One region of the Polaromonas vacuolata genome, then DNA from elsewhere that is predicted to be linked to it. Evidence: riboswitches for the same ligand, from Rfam matches in the RefSeq annotation. Region 1 holds a riboswitch; the other holds the start of a gene.
The links. A riboswitch is a leader RNA that binds a small molecule or an ion and turns the genes downstream of it on or off. The one in region 1 is predicted to bind S-adenosylhomocysteine.

Region 1 (4,425 bases):
AAAATGCCGCCGACACACCCGCCTCATGCAATGCGCCAACTTGGTCGTGCATCAGCGCGATGAGTGGCGAGACCACAATCGTCACACCATGACCTGCGTTTTGCCGCACTATGGCCGGTATCTGATAGCACAGTGATTTGCCACCGCCTGTGGGCATGAGTACTAACGCATCCCCGCCGGCGATCACATGTTCAACGATGTCACGTTGCGGGCCGCGAAAGCTGTCGTAACCGAATACTTGGGAAAGTATGTTGAGCGGGGTCGGTTGATCCATGGTTTCTGTCGAGTGGGGCAAAGAAGGCAATAGGTGCAACTGTAAAAGGGTAAAAACTAAAAGCCAAGATTTATCACGACAAAAGAGATGCTACAAAAGTTATAGCTAAACCTCGTTGCAGTGTTATTAGTCTGTAATGACAAGGTGACTCTTTTAGGCTTTGCATGGGCGCATTAAGCGCTCGCCGAATTGTCCGTGAATTTTGCGGGCGTTAAACGCCAGCTTAAAATCAAGTTATGAAGCCACTCATTTATACCCGCGGTCAGCAACTGCCAGCCCTGCTTGAAAAACGTATCGCCATACTCGACGGCGCTATGGGCACCATGATTCAGCGCTTTCGCTTAAGCGAAGCCCAGTACCGCGGCGAGCGCTTTAAAGATTTTGCGCGTGATGTCAAAGGCAATAACGAATTGCTCAGTTTGACACGGCCAAGCGTGATTCAAGATATTCACGAAAGCTATCTTGCCGGCGGCGCAGACTTGGTTGAGACGAATACTTTTGGCGCGACCAGCGTGGCCCAGTCCGACTACGACATGGCTGACTTAGCGATTGAAATGAACTTGGAATCTGCCCGCATCGCACGCGCCGCATGTGACAAATATTCCACACCGGACAAGCCGCGTTTTGTCGCCGGCACGCTAGGTCCAACACCCAAAACCGCCAGCATCAGCCCGGACGTGAACGATCCCGGCGCGCGTAACACCAGCTTTGAGATTTTGCGCCAAGCCTATTACGAGCAGACCGAAGCGCTGGTGCAAGGCGGCAGCGATGTGTTGCTGGTCGAGACAATTTTCGACACCCTCAACGCCAAAGCCGCGCTGTTTGCGATTGAAGAATATTTTGAAAATTCTGGCCAGCGCTTGCCCCTCATCATCAGCGGCACGGTGACCGATGCCTCGGGCCGCATTTTGAGCGGTCAAACCGTCACCGCATTTTGGAACAGCGTGCGCCACGCCAGACCGCTGGCGATTGGTTTGAATTGCGCACTCGGCGCGGCCCTGATGCGCCCTTACATTCAAGAGCTGGCAAAGGTGGCGGGTGATACTTTCATCAGCTGCTACCCCAACGCGGGTCTGCCCAACCCCATGAGCGATACCGGTTTTGACGAGACGCCTGACGTGACCTCGCGCTTGCTGCATGAGTTCGCTGCCGAAGGCTTGGTCAACATCGTGGGCGGCTGCTGCGGCACGACGCCCGAGCATATTGCCGCCATTGTGGATGCGGTCTCACCGCTGCCAAGACGCCGTTTAAGCACCGCGCCCGGCAATACCGCTGGTGTGTTTTACCGCGAAACGGCGTAACCTTCAGAGTGTTTTGTAGCGGTTCTTACAGCGCGTTTGTGCTGACCGCCTCGATCAGCGCTTAAAATCTGCACAACCCAAGGAGCGTTGCAGCGAAATGTCTATTTCGTCAGGCTTGGGTTAACGGCGCTAGTACAGCTGCCGCCAAAACGACGCTCACCTTGAGCCCAAAGGTGAGTCCATGTCTGCAACTGAAAATTTCCCCCTAGCCGCCACGCCAGCCCTGCCTGCGGTACCCGCCATGAAGCTGTCCGGCCTTGAGCCCGTGAGCATTGGTGCTGAGTCCTTATTCGTCAACATTGGCGAGCGCACCAACGTCACCGGCTCCAAGGCCTTTGCCCGCATGATTCTCAACGGCGACTTTGAAGCGGCCTTAGTCGTGGCCCGTCAGCAAGTCGAAAACGGCGCGCAAATCATAGACATCAACATGGACGAAGCCATGTTGGACAGCCAAGCCGCGATGGTGCGTTTTTTGAATTTGATCGCCAGCGAGCCCGACATTGCCCGCGTGCCCATCATGATTGACAGCTCTAAGTGGAGCGTGATTGAAGCCGGTCTGCGCTGCATTCAGGGCAAGGGAATTGTTAATTCCATCTCCATGAAGGAAGGCGAGGCGATCTTTCGTCAGCAGGCCAAACTGCTCAAGCGCTATGGCGCGGCTGCGGTGGTGATGGCGTTTGACGAGAAAGGCCAGGCCGATACCTATGCGCGCAAGATTCAAATTTGCGAGCGCGCTTATCGCCTGTTGGTCGACGACATCGACTTCCCGCCAGAAGACATTATTTTTGATCCGAATATTTTTGCCATAGCCACCGGTATTGAAGAGCACGACAACTACGCCGTCGACTTTATCAACGCCACCCGCTGGATTAAAGAGAATTTGCCCGGCGCTAAAGTCTCGGGTGGCGTGTCCAACGTGTCGTTTAGCTTTCGCGGCAATGACCCGGTGCGTGAAGCTATTCACACGGTATTTTTGTACCACGCCATCAAAGCCGGAATGGACATGGGCATCGTCAACGCCGGCATGATGGGCGTCTATGACGACTTAGACCCGATTCTGCGCGAGCGGGTCGAAGACGTGGTGCTTAACCGCCGGCCGGTCTACTTGGCGGGCGAGGCTGAATTAACGCCCGGCGAGCGTTTGATTGAAGTCGCGGAGACGGCTAAAAGCGGTGCCAAAGACGACAGCAAGCGCTACGAATGGCGCGCCCTACCAGTGCGTCAGCGTCTGTCCCACGCCTTGGTTCACGGCATGAATGAGTTCATCACCGAAGACACCGAAGAAGTCTGGCAAGCCATTAGCGCCGACGGTGGCCGACCACTGCATGTGATCGAAGGCCCGTTAATGGACGGCATGAATGTGGTGGGCGACTTGTTCGGTCAAGGCAAAATGTTTTTACCTCAGGTGGTGAAAAGCGCCCGCGTCATGAAGCAGGCCGTAGCCCATTTGCTGCCTTACATCGAAGCCGAAAAACTGCTGCTAGAAGCCGCTGGTGCGGACGTCAGAACCAAGGGGAAAATCATCATCGCCACGGTCAAAGGCGACGTCCACGATATTGGTAAAAACATCGTCACTGTAGTTTTGCAATGCAACAACTTCGAAGTCGTCAACATGGGCGTGATGGTGCCCTGCCACGAAATATTAGCCCGTGCTAAAGCTGAAGGAGCGGATATTGTGGGCCTGTCCGGTCTGATCACGCCGAGCTTGGAAGAGATGCAATACGTGGCCGCCGAGATGCAAAAAGACGATTACTTTCGCCTGAAAAAAATCCCGCTCATGATTGGCGGCGCGACCACTAGCCGAGTCCACACCGCGGTGAAAATATCGCCCCATTACGAAGGCCCGGTGATCTATGTGCCGGACGCATCGCGCAGCGTGAGCGTGGCGCAAAGCTTGCTCTCAGACAATGCCACTAAGTACATAGAAGAGATCAATATCGACTATGAAAAAGTGCGTATTCAACACGCGAATAAAAAACAAATTCCCATGTGGCCATTGGCCAAAGCACGTGCCAATGCGACACCAGTCGATTGGACAAACTACACGCCCAAAGTGCCTAAATTTACCGGCCGGCGTTTGTTTAAAAATTTCGATTTAGCCGAGTTAGCACCCTTTATTGATTGGGCGCCGTTCTTTCAAACCTGGGATTTGGCCGGCCCTTTTCCCGCCATTCTTAAAGACGAAGTGGTGGGTACCGAAGCCGTGCGTGTTTATGCTGATGCCAAACGCATGCTCAAACGTTTGATTGATGGCCGCTGGCTAACGGCTAATGCGGTGGTCGGTTTGTACCCCGCCAACAGCGTCGGTGACGACATAGAAATCTACACCGACGAATCGCGTACCGAAGTCGCCATGACATGGCACGGCCTGCGCCAGCAGACCGAAAAAACAGCGGTTGAAGGCGTGATGCGCCCGAATCGTTGCCTGTCGGATTTTGTGGCGCCAAAGGACAGCAAAATCGCCGACTACATTGGCTTGTTTGCGGTTACCGCTGGCCTTGGCATGGAGAAAAAAGAAAAGTATTTTGAGGACGACAACGACGACTACTCCTCCATCATGCTCAAAGCCTTGGCTGACCGTTTAGCCGAAGCTTTTGCCGAGGCCATGCACCAGCGTGTGCGCCAAGACTTGTGGGGTTATGCGGCTGATGAGAGCTTGGCCGTTGAAGACTTAATCCGCGAAAAATACACTGGCATTCGCCCTGCGCCGGGCTACCCAGCTTGCCCGGACCACAGCGTCAAGCAAGCCATGTTTGAGTTGCTCGGTGCGCAAGACATTGGCATGGCCTTGACCGAAAGTCTGGCCATGACACCAGCGTCTAGTGTGAGCGGTTTTTATCTTGGTCACCC
Region 2 (4,425 bases), 540 kb from region 1:
CGCAGTGTCTTAGCGCGGGTTTGAAAAGAGTCTGGGCTGGTGGTGCATAGGCGACAGAACTAAGGTCTTGCCCTGATGCGTCAGTGCTAATTTGAAAGCAAAATGAAAGGTGCTTTCAATCGATTAGCATTATTTTCCTTCAGTACTCACGAGTACCTCATACAGTCAGGACGACGCTTATGCAACGCCGCCATCTTCTTCAATCCGCCGCCGCTCTTGCTTTGCCCGCCTTAGGCGCGTCAGCTCAGGCTCAGCCGGCTGGCTTTCCTAGCCGACCTATCAAGCTGCTGGTGGCCTTTCCACCGGGCGGCCCTACCGATCTGACCATGCGTTCGTTGGCCGATGGTGCTTCGCGCGTTCTGGGTCAGCCAGTCATTATTGAAAACAAGTCCGGCGCCGGCGGTACGCTGCCGGCGCAAATGCTGCAAAGCAGTAGCCCTGACGGCTATACCTTGGCGCAGATTCCCCTGGGCGTGTTCCGCTTGCCGTACACGACAAAAATTAATTGGGATCCAGTCAAGGACTTGAGCTACATCATCAATGTCACTGGCTATGCGTTCGGCGTAGTGGTTCCTATGAATTCGCCGATCAAAGATTGGGCTGATTTTGTGCGCTTTGCGCGTGCGAATCCTGGCACGCTGAGTTACGGCTCTACTGGCACGCTAACCAGTCCGCATCTGACCATGGAGCTGATCGCACAGCAGTTGGGCATCGAGTTGCTACATATTCCCTACAAGGGCAGCGCGGATCTGGCGCAAGCTATTTCGGGCGGCCACTTGATGGCGGCAGCCGACTCCACCGGCTTTGCGCCGCTGGTCGAAACGGGCAAGCTGCGCGTTCTTAATACGTGGGGGGAAACTCGGTTGGCCAAGTTCCCGACAGCACCTACGCTCAAGGAGTTGGGCATAAATATTGTGCAGAATTCGCCGTTCGGTATCGCCGGTCCACGCGGTACACCGCCGGATGTGGTTAAGCGCTTGCATGATGCGTTTAAACAGTCCATGGAGCAGCCCGGATTTTTGACCGCGCTGGAGCGCTACGACATGCTGCCGATTTACAAGAGTTCAGCTGATTACGGAAAGTTTGCGGATGTGACTTTCACGCGTGAGAAAGCGCTGATTGAAAAGCTGGGTCTGGCTAAAGCCCAGTAATGTCGGCCGGGCAGCGCTTGATCTTGTGAATCGCTCAATGCGTATTGTGAGTTTCCCGTGCTGCTAGCAGTTGAGTGACCATCTGCGCAAACCCAGCACCGCGCTCACCTGTGGTGACGTAGCGCGGCAGGTGCGTGAGCTGCGGCACAAAGCGCGCGATATTGGCCACGCCCATGCTGCTGTTAAAAGCGCCAAACATCAGCTGGTCGTTGGTTGAGTCGCCGACGAAAACCCAGTTGTCCATCTCGCTTGCAAGACGGCGTTGCAGCAGTTTTTCTACCACCCAATGCGCGCCTTGCAGCTTGTTGTGCTGGCCATACCAAGCGTTGATGTGAATGCTGCTGACGCTCGCTTGCAGGCCGCAGCTTTGCATGCGCTTGAGCACTGCCTCAATTTGCGCTTGGTCTAATTGGGCAAATTCGCTGTGGTCTATGGCGATATCGGTTTCGCGTCCTGCCGAGTCGGTGGCGCGTTTTGCGCCGGGTATATCGCGCTCGATTTCTTTCAGCACCTGCTGCATGCGCGCAAAGTTTTGTGCGCGCATTGCTGCACTTTGCTGATAAACCTTGGTGATGCCTGTATCGGCTGCGGCGGTGATGATGACTGCGCCGTTTTCAGCGACTATGGCGTTTACCGGCCAACTGCGCGCAAACGGCTCGCTCCAGCCCACCGGTCTTCCGGTGATGGCGATGACTTCAACTCCTGCGGTTTTGAGCGCGCTTAGCGCTGCTAATGCATCCGGCGTGATGACGCCTTCAGTGGTTAATGTGTCGTCGATGTCAGTAAAGACGCCGGTGATTTTGCGCCGCGTTTCTAGCGGCCAGTTAACAAGTGCTTGCATGCCTCAAATTTTCGCATGTCCCCTAATCTGCGAAGGGCTAGTTACTGGTTACAATAGTAGCTTCCTGAGGAGCGTTGCAAGCCATACCATGTGGACTAGGCTCAGGACTCATCTGCAACCACGCTCACCCGCATGTGCTTTTACGCCGGGTGAACGATCTTTCATCACAGCCTCTAATCGCATCGTGCCTGTGGCCATTTTGCCCAGTTAGATGTTTTGTCATTTTTGGAGAACCGCATGAACGCCGTCCTAAAACCTATCGCCAGCGCAGTCAATGACTGCATTATTGCTGACCCATCCCTCGCTGCATGGGGCCGTAAAGAGCTCAAAATTGCTGAGACTGAAATGCCCGGCCTGATGGCTATTCGCGAAGAATTCGCCAATTCCCAGCCACTGAAAAACGCGCGTATCACTGGCTCGCTGCACATGACCATTCAAACTGGCGTGCTGATTGAGACCTTGCAAGCTTTGGGCGCCGACGTGCGCTGGGCTTCTTGCAACATCTACTCGACCCAAGACCATGCAGCTGCTGCGATTGCGCAAGCCGGCACGCCAGTCTTCGCTATTAAGGGCGAAAGTCTAGATGACTACTGGGATTACACCCACCGCATTTTTGAATTTAAAGGCGCCAAGGGCACGCCCGAAGAAGGCCCAAACATGATTTTGGATGACGGCGGCGATGCGACGCTGCTGATGCATTTGGGAACCCAAGCCGAGACCGACGCCAGCGTCATCTCCAAGCCGGGTAGCGAAGAAGAAATTTGCTTGTTCAACGCCATCAAGGCCAAGCTCGCGATTGATTCGACTTGGTATAGCCGCCGCCTGAAAAATATCATTGGCGTGACAGAAGAAACCACGACCGGCGTGCTGCGCTTAAATGAAATGTCGGTCAAGGGCACTTTGGCTTTCCGCGCGATTAACGTCAATGACTCGGTCACCAAGTCCAAGTTCGACAATTTGTACGGCTGCCGCGAGTCATTGGTTGACGCCATCAAACGCGCGACCGATGTGATGATTGCTGGCAAGGTCGCTCTCGTGGCCGGTTACGGTGACGTGGGCAAGGGCTCGGCACAGGCGCTGCGCGCACTCAGCGCACAGGTCTGGGTGACAGAGATTGATCCTATCAATGCGCTGCAAGCAGCCATGGAAGGCTACAAAGTCGTGACCATGGAATACGCAGCCGATAAGTGCGATATTTTTGTCTCCGCTACCGGCAACAAAAACGTCATCACTTATGACCACATGGCCGCCATGAAGGACCAAGCGATTGTTTGCAATATCGGCCACTTTGATAACGAAATCGATGTGGTCTCGCTCGAAAAATGCGAGTGGGAAGAAATCAAGCCGCAAGTCGATCATGTGATTTTCCCAGACGGCAAGCGGATTATTTTGTTGGCCAAAGGCCGCCTCGTGAACCTCGGTTGCGGCACTGGCCACCCAAGCTTTGTGATGTCGTCTAGCTTTGCAAACCAAACCATTGCGCAGATCGAACTGTTCACCAAGCAAGCCCAGTACGAGTCCGGCAAGGTCTACGTGCTGCCCAAGCATTTGGATGAAAAAGTGGCGCGCCTGCACCTGAAAAAGGTTGGCGCAGTGCTCAGCGAACTCAGCGATGAGCAAGCTGCTTACATCGGCGTGTCCAAAGCCGGCCCATACAAGGCCAATGCCTACCGGTATTGATTTTCCCGATTGAATGCTGGTGGCCGGGGCTGGCGCTAAACGTTTAGCCAGTCCGGCCGCTTGGTATTTATTAACTGTTTTTTTTGAAGAACCCACTATGCGTGCTGATTTATTTCTCGTCGAACATGGCTTTGCCACTACTCGTTCCCAGGCCCAGCGCCTGATCGCTTCGGGTGTGCAGTGGCGTGTCGATGTGGAGGCTGCATGGAAACGCGTTGCCAAAAACGGCGACGAAGTGCCTGATGTTGCCGAGCTCCACGTGCTTGACAACACCGAGGCCAAATTTATCTCGCGCGGCGGTCTCAAACTCGAAGGTGCTTTAAACCGCACCGCCCTGAGCGTGACCGGTCTGCGCTGCCTAGACATAGGCCAATCGACTGGCGGCTTTACCGATTGCATGCTGCAAGCCGGTGCCAGCCAAGTCGTGGGTGTTGATGTTGGCCACGGTCAGCTACACCCCAGCATGCGCTCCGACGAGCGTGTCGTGTGTATTGAGGGCGTGAATGCGCGCTCGCTGACTGCCGAAGACATGGCGGAACACTACAGCCGCGCTCTGCATATCAAACTCAATGGTTCGGAAGTCGACGAGCGTAAAAATTCGTATGACGACGAGGACGCTGAGCCTGCCGATTTGTTAGAACCCTTTGATTTCTTAACCGGCGACTTATCCTTCATCTCGCTGACTTTGGTATTGCCTGCAGTAGTGCGCTTACTCAAGCCGGGTGGTCATTTACTCATGCTGGTGAAACCCCA

Region 2: it holds a riboswitch for S-adenosylhomocysteine, as region 1 does, so the genes downstream of both, ahcY (adenosylhomocysteinase) here and metH (methionine synthase) in region 1, are expected to answer to the same signal.

Annotation. Positions count from the first base shown of each region.
Region 1 is NZ_CP051461.1:60,679-65,103, forward strand. It holds gene HC248_RS00280 (RecQ family ATP-dependent DNA helicase) at 1-274, opposite strand, end outside; gene HC248_RS00285 (homocysteine S-methyltransferase family protein) at 511-1,575, shown strand; S-adenosyl-L-homocysteine riboswitch at 1,649-1,740, shown strand; gene metH (methionine synthase) at 1,757-4,425, shown strand, end outside.
Region 2 is NZ_CP051461.1:3,363,164-3,367,588, reverse strand. It holds gene uvrA (excinuclease ABC subunit UvrA) at 1-24, shown strand, start outside; gene HC248_RS15315 (tripartite tricarboxylate transporter substrate binding protein) at 180-1,151, shown strand; gene HC248_RS15310 (HAD-IIB family hydrolase) at 1,186-1,992, opposite strand; S-adenosyl-L-homocysteine riboswitch at 2,053-2,125, shown strand; gene ahcY (adenosylhomocysteinase) at 2,230-3,672, shown strand; gene HC248_RS15300 (TlyA family RNA methyltransferase) at 3,770-4,425, shown strand, end outside.